Regions from separate parts of the Paenibacillus aurantiacus genome, predicted to be linked through region 1. Evidence: riboswitches for the same ligand, from Rfam matches in the RefSeq annotation. Region 1 holds a riboswitch; the other holds the start of a gene.
The links. A riboswitch is a leader RNA that binds a small molecule or an ion and turns the genes downstream of it on or off. The one in region 1 is predicted to bind cyclic di-GMP.

Region 1 (4,212 bases):
CCGAAGCTGAATCGCGGAGAGGTTGACCGAGACGACGAAATCCTCGTACCCTTGGTCGACCCAATGCTTGGCCTGCCGAATCGCTTCCTCCATCACCCAGCAGCCGATCGGCACGACGAGCCCGTTCGCTTCCGCGATGGGGATAAACACGCCCGGCGGCACCGAGCCCAGCTCAGACGAGTGCCAGCGCAGCAGCGCTTCGGCGCCGTATACGCCGCCGGTAGGCAGATCGATCTGCGGCTGGAAGTGCAGTTGCAGCTCTCGCCGCTCGAGCGCGGAGGCCAAGCCGCTGACGAGCGTCATGTAATTGTCGGCGTTCGTCTTCAACTGCGGCTGGAACAGGTAGTATTGGTTGCGGCCGCCGTTCTTCGCCACGTACATCGCCGTGTCCGCGCTCCGGAGCAGCGTCTCATAGTCATTGCCGTCATCTGGCGCCAAGCTGATGCCGATGCTTGCGGTAATTGCATAAGGCTTGCCGCCCAGCATGACGGGCTCCTTCATGGCGGCGATCAGCGCCTCCGCGCCCCGGAGCACCTCTTCGCGCCCGCCATGGACGAGCACCCCGAATTCGTCGCCGCCCAGCCGGGCCACGAAGCCGCCGGAGACGGCGCTAAGCTTGCCAGCCACCTGCTGCAGCATCGCGTCGCCCGCCGAATGACCGAGCGTATCGTTCACCCATTTGAATTGATCCAAGTCGAGCAGCATGACGCCAAGCGCCACGCCATTGGCCAAGTCCTCCCGGATGCGATCCGAGAAATGCCGCCGGTTGCCAAGACCGGTCAGCTCGTCCTCGTAGGCGAGCTGGGCTAGCCGTTCCTCGCCTTGCTTCTGCTGGGTCATGTCGCGCGCGAGCAGGAACGAGTATAGACTGCCTTCGATCTCGATATAGTCGCTGTGCGCCTCCACGATGTGCGTCTCGCCGCTTGCCCCGATCAGCACCAGTTCCCGATGAAGCGGCGTAAGGGACGCGCTGGCCTGCCGGTAATCGTCCTCGAACGCATCCTCTTCGCCGGAACGCAGCAAGCCCGAGAAACGGCGTCCATGCATGCTAACATCCGGGGAGAGCCCGACCAGCTTCTGGAAAGAGGCGTTCGCTTCCACGATACGGCACTGGCTGTCCAGCAGCACGATGCCGTGATGCGACAGTTTGAAGAGCAGCTCATACCGTCTTCCGGTCGCAGCCAGAAAATCATGGTTGACCATGGCATAACGAAGCGCGAACGCCCAGATGACGACGCAAGAGGTCGGAAGAAAATTAAACGTGTACACGCCCTTGGCGACGAGCACGAAGTTGATGCCCACTGCCACGATAACGGCAAGCACGGTGAACAGGGCCCCCCACAATACCGCGCTGATTCGCTTGAATTCGATCGTCTTGCGAAATCGGGGGAACACGATTTTGCGGATGAGCATGATGATGACGCCAACGAACGTGTACAAGATGCTGACGCCCATCAACCCGCCATACACCGGACCAAACGTCTCCATCCGGTGCGCCCCGTGGACCTCGAGATAAACGTCATTCATAAAGTAGGGGAGAAGGGAAGCTGCCGCGCAAGCAAACGGAATCAAGGCTAGCGCCAGGCTAAGCCTCGTCGCCTTACCGCCCGCCGTGAGATGGCGAAAGAAAAGCAGCGCGAAGCCCATCGTCAGGAAGGACATCGTATACCGCAGCCTAGCCGCCAGCGTACCCGCGGGCAGCGAGAGGAGATACGGGATCGCGAACTGCAAGGCAAGCGTCAGCCCGAGCGTGAACATCAACGCCATCGTCAGCTGATGCAGCCGATGCCGCGGGTTGCGCCAATAGATCTCGGCCCCCATATAGAAAAGCAGATAGCTTGGAAGAAGAAGGAACAGAATGGAAATAATCCACAGTTGCATCGGAGTCAGCTCCACGTCGTTGATAGTCTAGGAAGTTATGCCAAGTAACCGGTTTCGTATATGGAATAGAGGACAGGTGCTTTCACACATTAAAGGACGAAATGCCGAGAGAAGAAAAAAAGAACCTCCGCGGGTTCTCTCTTTGCGCGGCAGCTGGCTGGCAACGGGAGACAAGCTCCGGTAAGCCCCTATAGTTTTGCGTCCCGTCCTTTCGGAGCGGTTTGCCCTGAACATGATGTTGTTTAGTCTTATTATAGGACGATTTTCCTAACCGCGTCTACCCTTGATCCCCGCACAGACAGGTATTCCCACCATTTGGCTAAGTTTGTGCGGAGACCCAAATCGCCCCATTCCATAACGCCTCTCTTCGCGCTCAGCACGCTTCTCTAGGTGCTAGAATGCCCTAGACGATATTGGTGCCGCTCCCATAAAAAAATGGAAAGCAGCTCACTTATTTTTATCCCGAAAATAATGCAAAGCTTATAGGTCTATGTTACGATAGCCCCATTGCATAAAAGGAACGAAAGCGCAGGTGGTTCAAATTGTCAACGGAAGCTCATGCTGACGGCGGCAAAGGCCTTAGCCTCTATAAATTAACGTGGCCGATCTTCTTGGAGGTCTTCCTGTTCATGCTGATGGGCACGGCGGATACCCTCATGCTCAGCCACGTGTCCGACGATGCGGTCTCCGCCGTCGGGGTCGTCAACCAGTACTTATTTATTTGCATTCTCATTATGGAAGTCATCAGCAACGGGGCGGCCATCGTCGTGGCCCAGTACATTGGGGCGAAGCGGATGCTCGAAGCGTCGAAGATCGCCGGACTCGCCGTCACGCTCAACCTCGTTCTCGGCCTTGTCGTTAGCGGCGCGCTGTTCATCTTCGGCAATATGATTCTCGGGGGGATGAATCTGCATGGCCAGGTGCTCGATTACGCCAAAACGTACATGGGCATCGTGGGCGGATTTCTTTTCATCCAAGCGCTGATTAATGTGTTCGCTAGCCTAATCCGCACCTACGGCTTTACGAAGGAATCGATGTACGTCGCCCTCGGCATGAACGTGCTCCACATCGGGCTGAACTATGCGCTGATCTTCGGCAACCTCGGCTTCCCGGAGATGGGCGTAGCCGGCGCGGCCGTCTCGACCGTCATTAGCCGCGGCGTCGCGTTCCTTGTCTTCCTCTGGATGCTGTATCGGGTCATGGAAGTGCGCATCGCGTTCCGTTATTATTTGACCTTTACCAAGGAATATATTGAGAAAATCCTGCGGATCGGCATTCCGTCCGCGCTCGAGCAGGTGACGTACCATGCCTGCCAAACGGTCTTTCTCTATTATGTCACCTTCCTTGGCACAGAAGCGCTCGCCGCGCGCAACTACGCGAACTCCATCTCGCAGTACGTCTATTTGTTCAGCGCGGCGATCGGCATGGGCACGGCGATCATCGTTGGCCGGCTCGTCGGCGCGAAGCAGAAGGAGCTCGCGTTCCGCCGGGTAGTGTCCAGCGTGATGTGGAGCGTCGGCATCACGGTCATCGTCGACGTGCTGGCCATGCTGTTCCGTTATCCGCTCGTCGGGCTGTTCACCGACAACCCGAACATCGTCTCGATCGCCGCGCAGGTCATTCTGATCAGCATCGTGCTGGAGACCGGCCGCGCGGGTAACCTCGTTCTCGTCAACGCGCTGCGCGCGGCCGGCGACGCGAAATTCACGGTCTACATGGGCTTCATCTCGATGGTGCTCATGAGCCTGCCGCTCGGCTATCTGCTCGTATTCCGGCTGGATCTCGGCTTGGTCGGCGTCTGGCTCGCCATCGCGGCGGACGAATGGCTCCGCGCCGGCATCATGTGGGCGCGGTGGCACAGCCGCCGTTGGGAGAGCCGCTCGCTCGTCGAGCCCGGCGGCGCCGATCCGACCGTCGCGGCCCATTAATTGTCAAACATGCAAGAAAGGCTGGTCTCCCGTCATCGTCATGACGCGTGCCAGCCTTTCTTCGTTTATAAGGACGGATCTTTGGTCCGATTCGCTCTGGGCGTCCTTGGTCCCGTCGTTCGCGGCGGCCGCGCAACTCCGCCAATCGCCGGCCCGGCCTTCGCGGGAACGCAAAAGCACGGCATCCCCGAAGGAATGCCGTGCTCTACCTCGCTGCCCGAAGCGCCCGAGCCAAGCCATTCTCGGCTCGCCGCGCTAAACTGCGATCGCGCTATTAACGTTTGACGATATCCGCCACGGCTTTGTCCAGCTTGCCGAGCAGCTCGTCGCCGCTGATTTGCTTGCCCAGGTACTCCTGCATTGCGGAGCCCCATTGCTGCGTGATGCCGTCCGGGAAGCGGTC
Region 2 (4,212 bases), on a different contig from region 1:
AAGAAGAAAGAGAAGAAAGAAAAGAAAGAAAAGAAAGAGAAGAAGGCGAAACAACCGAAGGGCGCGAAGCGGAAGCTTTCGCTGCCGTGGAAGAAGTAGGGGGACCAGAGGCGATAGACGGACGAATATACCTCGCTCCGAACGGACCATTCAACCTAATTGCATACAGCAGCTGTTTCGGCGGCCTACATCTTGCTATTCGCGGGATGTAGGCCGCTTTTTTTGGGCAGTTGGAGCTGCTCGCATAGGAGGAGCGGGTTGCGATTCGGGGACGTCTCGAGCGATCTTCAATCCATACCGCATCGAAACACGCATTAGCACCATAACCGGGTGCAAGCGCCAAGGACGCTGCTAGCCGCCTCTATGGGCGCTCGCAGCCGCTCTGTTATCAGCTCTGCCGTCCAAGATGAAGTCGTGCCGACTCCCGAATCCGGCGGGCGTTCGGGATATCTTTCGCCTGCAGGAAGCGCCGGAGCAGCTCTACGGGTGTGCTTGGATTCTGGGAGAGGGACAACCACACGCGAGGATCGTTAGTTTCGAAGAGGGCATCGTAGGTTTCTGCGGGCAGATCGCTGCGTCTTGCCAATCGTTCGCGATCCGCCGAGACTAGCAATCGCCGCAGAGAATCGGCGTGTGTGTTTCGTTGGATCGCGGCTTCCAATAAGGCTCTCTTCTCGGGGGCGGATGGCTCCTGGCGGATCAACGTCTCTAACATCCAGGTACGTTGATCGTAGCTGTCGAACAGCAGCTCGGTCTCCTTCAACCCGAAAGCCGGATTGACGTAGACCTCGATGGCTAACGTCAATAAGGCCTCGTCTACGATCCCGGCTAATTTCCACATCACGTGGACCTCTTGTCTCGTGTGTCCCAGTTCCACCACGGCCAGGTTTCGGTCGATAAGATCGAAGGCAATGGACGGCGGCAGCGGCTTACGGTAGAGAAGGACGAGCTTTCGCCAAACGGTTTCTTCCGCAGCCGTGTGCTTCAGCTCGCGATGAAGATCAAGCAGCAGGTCTTCCGTCAGTGGAACGGTGATCTCTTCGTCGCTTAAGCATTGCGCAATAACGAGGGAATGATGCACTTTTCTTCCTCCCAGGTTTCGTAATTAACCAATAAATTCTATGCCATCTCGCAGTTCTCCTTCACAATGGCGAGGGCCGGTACATCCGAGAAAACAGATCTTTGGTCGCACGATAAATCTACCCTTGAGTATTGGTTAATGTTACCTACATGTTTGAGAGGGAACTTCTCGTTATTAGGGTATAACGAATTAAGAAAACGTTACAACTAGTTCTAACATACCAGAATACTGAGGGAATTTAGATCTGGTTTTCGCTTTCGGAAAATAGGGGATTTTGTCGGATTACGGAGTATAGGACCTCGGGGTAAGATGTGATCAAGATATCGGAACGGCGAACAAGCAATACGAACTTCGCTGGATCTCGATAAAGGCAAAACCGGCGAAAGCCGGCGACGCAAAGCTATAGGGGCTAAGCCGCGTGAGAAGCGGGATGCCAGCCAGCTGCCGAAAGATGCAGGGGAGTTCTTTTTTTGAACCCTCCTTTCGGGCCTAAAGGTGGGCTATTTTGCATAGACAAAGGAGGTGACGCTCCGGATGAAGCTGGTCATTCAGGAGAGCGGGGAACGGCTTGGCGACCATATTGAATGCGCTTACACGTTTTGGCGGAGGCTGATAGGTCTTGTGGGAAGACGTTCTCTTCCCAGTGGATACGGTCTTCATATTCAGCCGTGCAAGTCGGTCCACATGTTCTTTATGGCATGCGACCTGGATGTGCTTCATCTGGACAAGTCGGGCATCGTCGTCGGCCTGGAGCATCGGCTGAGACCGGGGGCGATCGGGACGGTCTTCGAAGGCACCCGTTCCGTCGTGGAACTTCCGGCAGGCACGCTGGCAGCCGCGAAGGTGGAACTTGGACAGACCGCGATTTTGGAACCTTAACGAGCAGTAGACGGACGGAATTTTGAACAACACCACAACCTTGGGAGGCTAACAACATGATGAACAGCATTCGCCGCTTCTGGAACGACGAGCAAGGTCAAGGGATGACGGAATACGGATTGGTACTCGGTTTGATCGCGGTTGCGGTTGTGACGGCGCTGATTACGCTGCGCGGCCATATCATCGACCTGTTCAACAACGCGGAGGATACGGTCAACACCGGGGTAACAGAGATGGGCGCAACGCCATAAACGCAAGCTGATCGGACACGGGATAACATACGGACCGACACGAATACGGAAGCCAATTGAACGATGTGCAGCTAAGACAACTACAACAACTACTTGGAGGCTAACAACATGATGAACAACATTCGCCGCTTCTGGAACGATGAGCAAGGTCAAGGGATGACGGAGTACGGTTTGGTGCTAGGTTTGATCGCGGTTGCGGTAGTGACGGCGCTGATTACGCTCCGCGGCCATATCATCGACCTGTTCAACAACGCGGAGGATACGGTTAACACGGGCGTAACGGAAATGGGCGGAACGCCTTAATCGTCTCCGATGAAGGGCCGTGCGTCGAACAGTGGCGTGCGGCCCTTCCCTTTTTGGAACGACAATAAGCCGAAGAGGAGGCGCGAAGATGTGGACAAATGCGATATTGCTGCTGGTACTGGCACTCTGCGTCGTGACCGACCTGCGCAGCCGCAAAATTTATAACAAAGTCATTGCGCCGGCGCTGCTGCTGGCGGCCGTGCTTCATATCGCGACAGCCGGCTGGGGCGGACTGCTCCATATGCTGGTCGGACTTGGCGTAGGATTGGCGATTCTGCTCATCCCTTATCTGTTGGGCGGCATGGGGGCGGGGGACGTCAAACTGCTGGCGCTGGTCGGGGCGTTGAAGGGAGCGGTGTTCGTGTTGACCGCATCGGTATACATGGCGTTGGCCGGGGCGGTCATGGCGCTGGCGATCGTGCTGTTCAAGAATGGCTTTCGGGCCCGAATTCGGTATGTGCAGTACGTCCTTGTGTGCGTGCGATACCGGCTGAAGCTGCCGCTGCAGGGGCAATTGGCCTCCGGCTCGTACCCTTACGGGGTAGCGATCGCGGGCGGCTGTCTGCTCGGATTTATGCTGGAAGGATGGGGAGCGGGATGATCCGGGATGAGCGCGGCCAATCGCTGGTTGAATTTGCCATTCTGCTGCCGCTGCTCATGCTGCTGCTATGCGGGATCGCCGATTTGGGGCGGCTGTTCTTCGCCTACTCGAGTTTGCAGATGACCGTACAGGAGACGACCCGCCTTGGAGGGCTTGGCCGAAGCGACCAAGAGATGACGGCTTATGCCAAAACGCATCTTCAGGTAGGAGATCCGGGCAGCATGACCGTTACGATTACGCCGAAGCAGGCGGCTCGGGCGTCCGGCGATAACGTGACGGTGACGCTTCGCTACTCGCTTCCGCTCTTGACACCGGTCATCACGCGGATTATTCCGGCCCCCGTTCTTTCAGCCCATTCCACCATCCGGGTGGAGTAGGAGGTTACGATGAGAATACGGTTGGATGCATTTATTAGGGAGGAACAAGGCAGCACGATCGTCTTGGCCGGTCTGGCGATGCTGGTATTGCTCACCATCGCCGGGCTCGTCGTGGATGGCGGCATTATGTATGCGGAGAAGAGCCACCTGCAGAAGACAGCCAATGCCGCCGCGCTGTCGGGGGCTCAAGAACTAACCGGGCGTCCTGGGGTGGCCGAGGCAGTAGTCCAGTCGATCCTCAAGGCGCACGGGGAGCAGAACAGTCTAATTGGCACCGAGATCGTGCCGATGTCCACCGTAAGGGTGAAGTTAAAGAAGGACATCCGGCTTGGTTTCGCTAGACTGCTCGGCAGGGACACGGCGACCGTCACGGCGGAAGCGGCGGCTCAGATTATGCCCATGGGACGGGCATCCGGCGTCGCACCGCTTGGCATTGACGAGTCGATTCCGCTGCAATATATGAAGCCATATAAACTGAAGGTAGACAACTCCGGGGTAGAAGCCGGGTACTTCGGCATTCTGGCGCTCGGTGGTCCCGGGGCCTCGACGTACGAGAGCAACTTGAAGTACGGGTATCCAAGCGAGATTGAAGCTGGCGATATCATCGACACCCAGACCGGCAACATTGCGGGCAAGACGCGGGACAGTATCAACATGCGCATCAATGAGGACCCCTATCCGGCGGGCGAGTACTGGCACCGGGACTCCTCCAGGGTTATC

Region 2: linked by a shared signal. The riboswitch ahead of ACFFSY_RS32570 (DUF192 domain-containing protein) and the one ahead of ACFFSY_RS12770 (putative bifunctional diguanylate cyclase/phosphodiesterase) in region 1 are both predicted to bind cyclic di-GMP.

Annotation. Positions count from the first base shown of each region.
Region 1 covers NZ_JBHMDO010000022.1:254,448-258,659, reverse strand. Annotated here, with positions in the region: gene ACFFSY_RS12770 (putative bifunctional diguanylate cyclase/phosphodiesterase) at 1-1,881, opposite strand, end outside; cyclic di-GMP riboswitch class I at 2,027-2,117, opposite strand; gene ACFFSY_RS12765 (MATE family efflux transporter) at 2,424-3,809, shown strand; gene ACFFSY_RS12760 (ABC transporter substrate-binding protein) at 4,084-4,212, opposite strand, start outside.
Region 2 covers NZ_JBHMDO010000053.1:30,387-34,598, reverse strand. Annotated here, with positions in the region: gene ACFFSY_RS32580 (methyl-accepting chemotaxis protein) at 1-99, shown strand, start outside; gene ACFFSY_RS32575 (hypothetical protein) at 389-1,081, opposite strand; cyclic di-GMP riboswitch class I at 1,441-1,530, shown strand; gene ACFFSY_RS32570 (DUF192 domain-containing protein) at 1,616-1,960, shown strand; gene ACFFSY_RS32565 (Flp family type IVb pilin) at 2,017-2,211, shown strand; gene ACFFSY_RS32560 (Flp family type IVb pilin) at 2,320-2,514, shown strand; gene ACFFSY_RS32555 (A24 family peptidase) at 2,603-3,115, shown strand; gene ACFFSY_RS32550 (TadE/TadG family type IV pilus assembly protein) at 3,112-3,492, shown strand; gene ACFFSY_RS32545 (pilus assembly protein TadG-related protein) at 3,502-4,212, shown strand, end outside.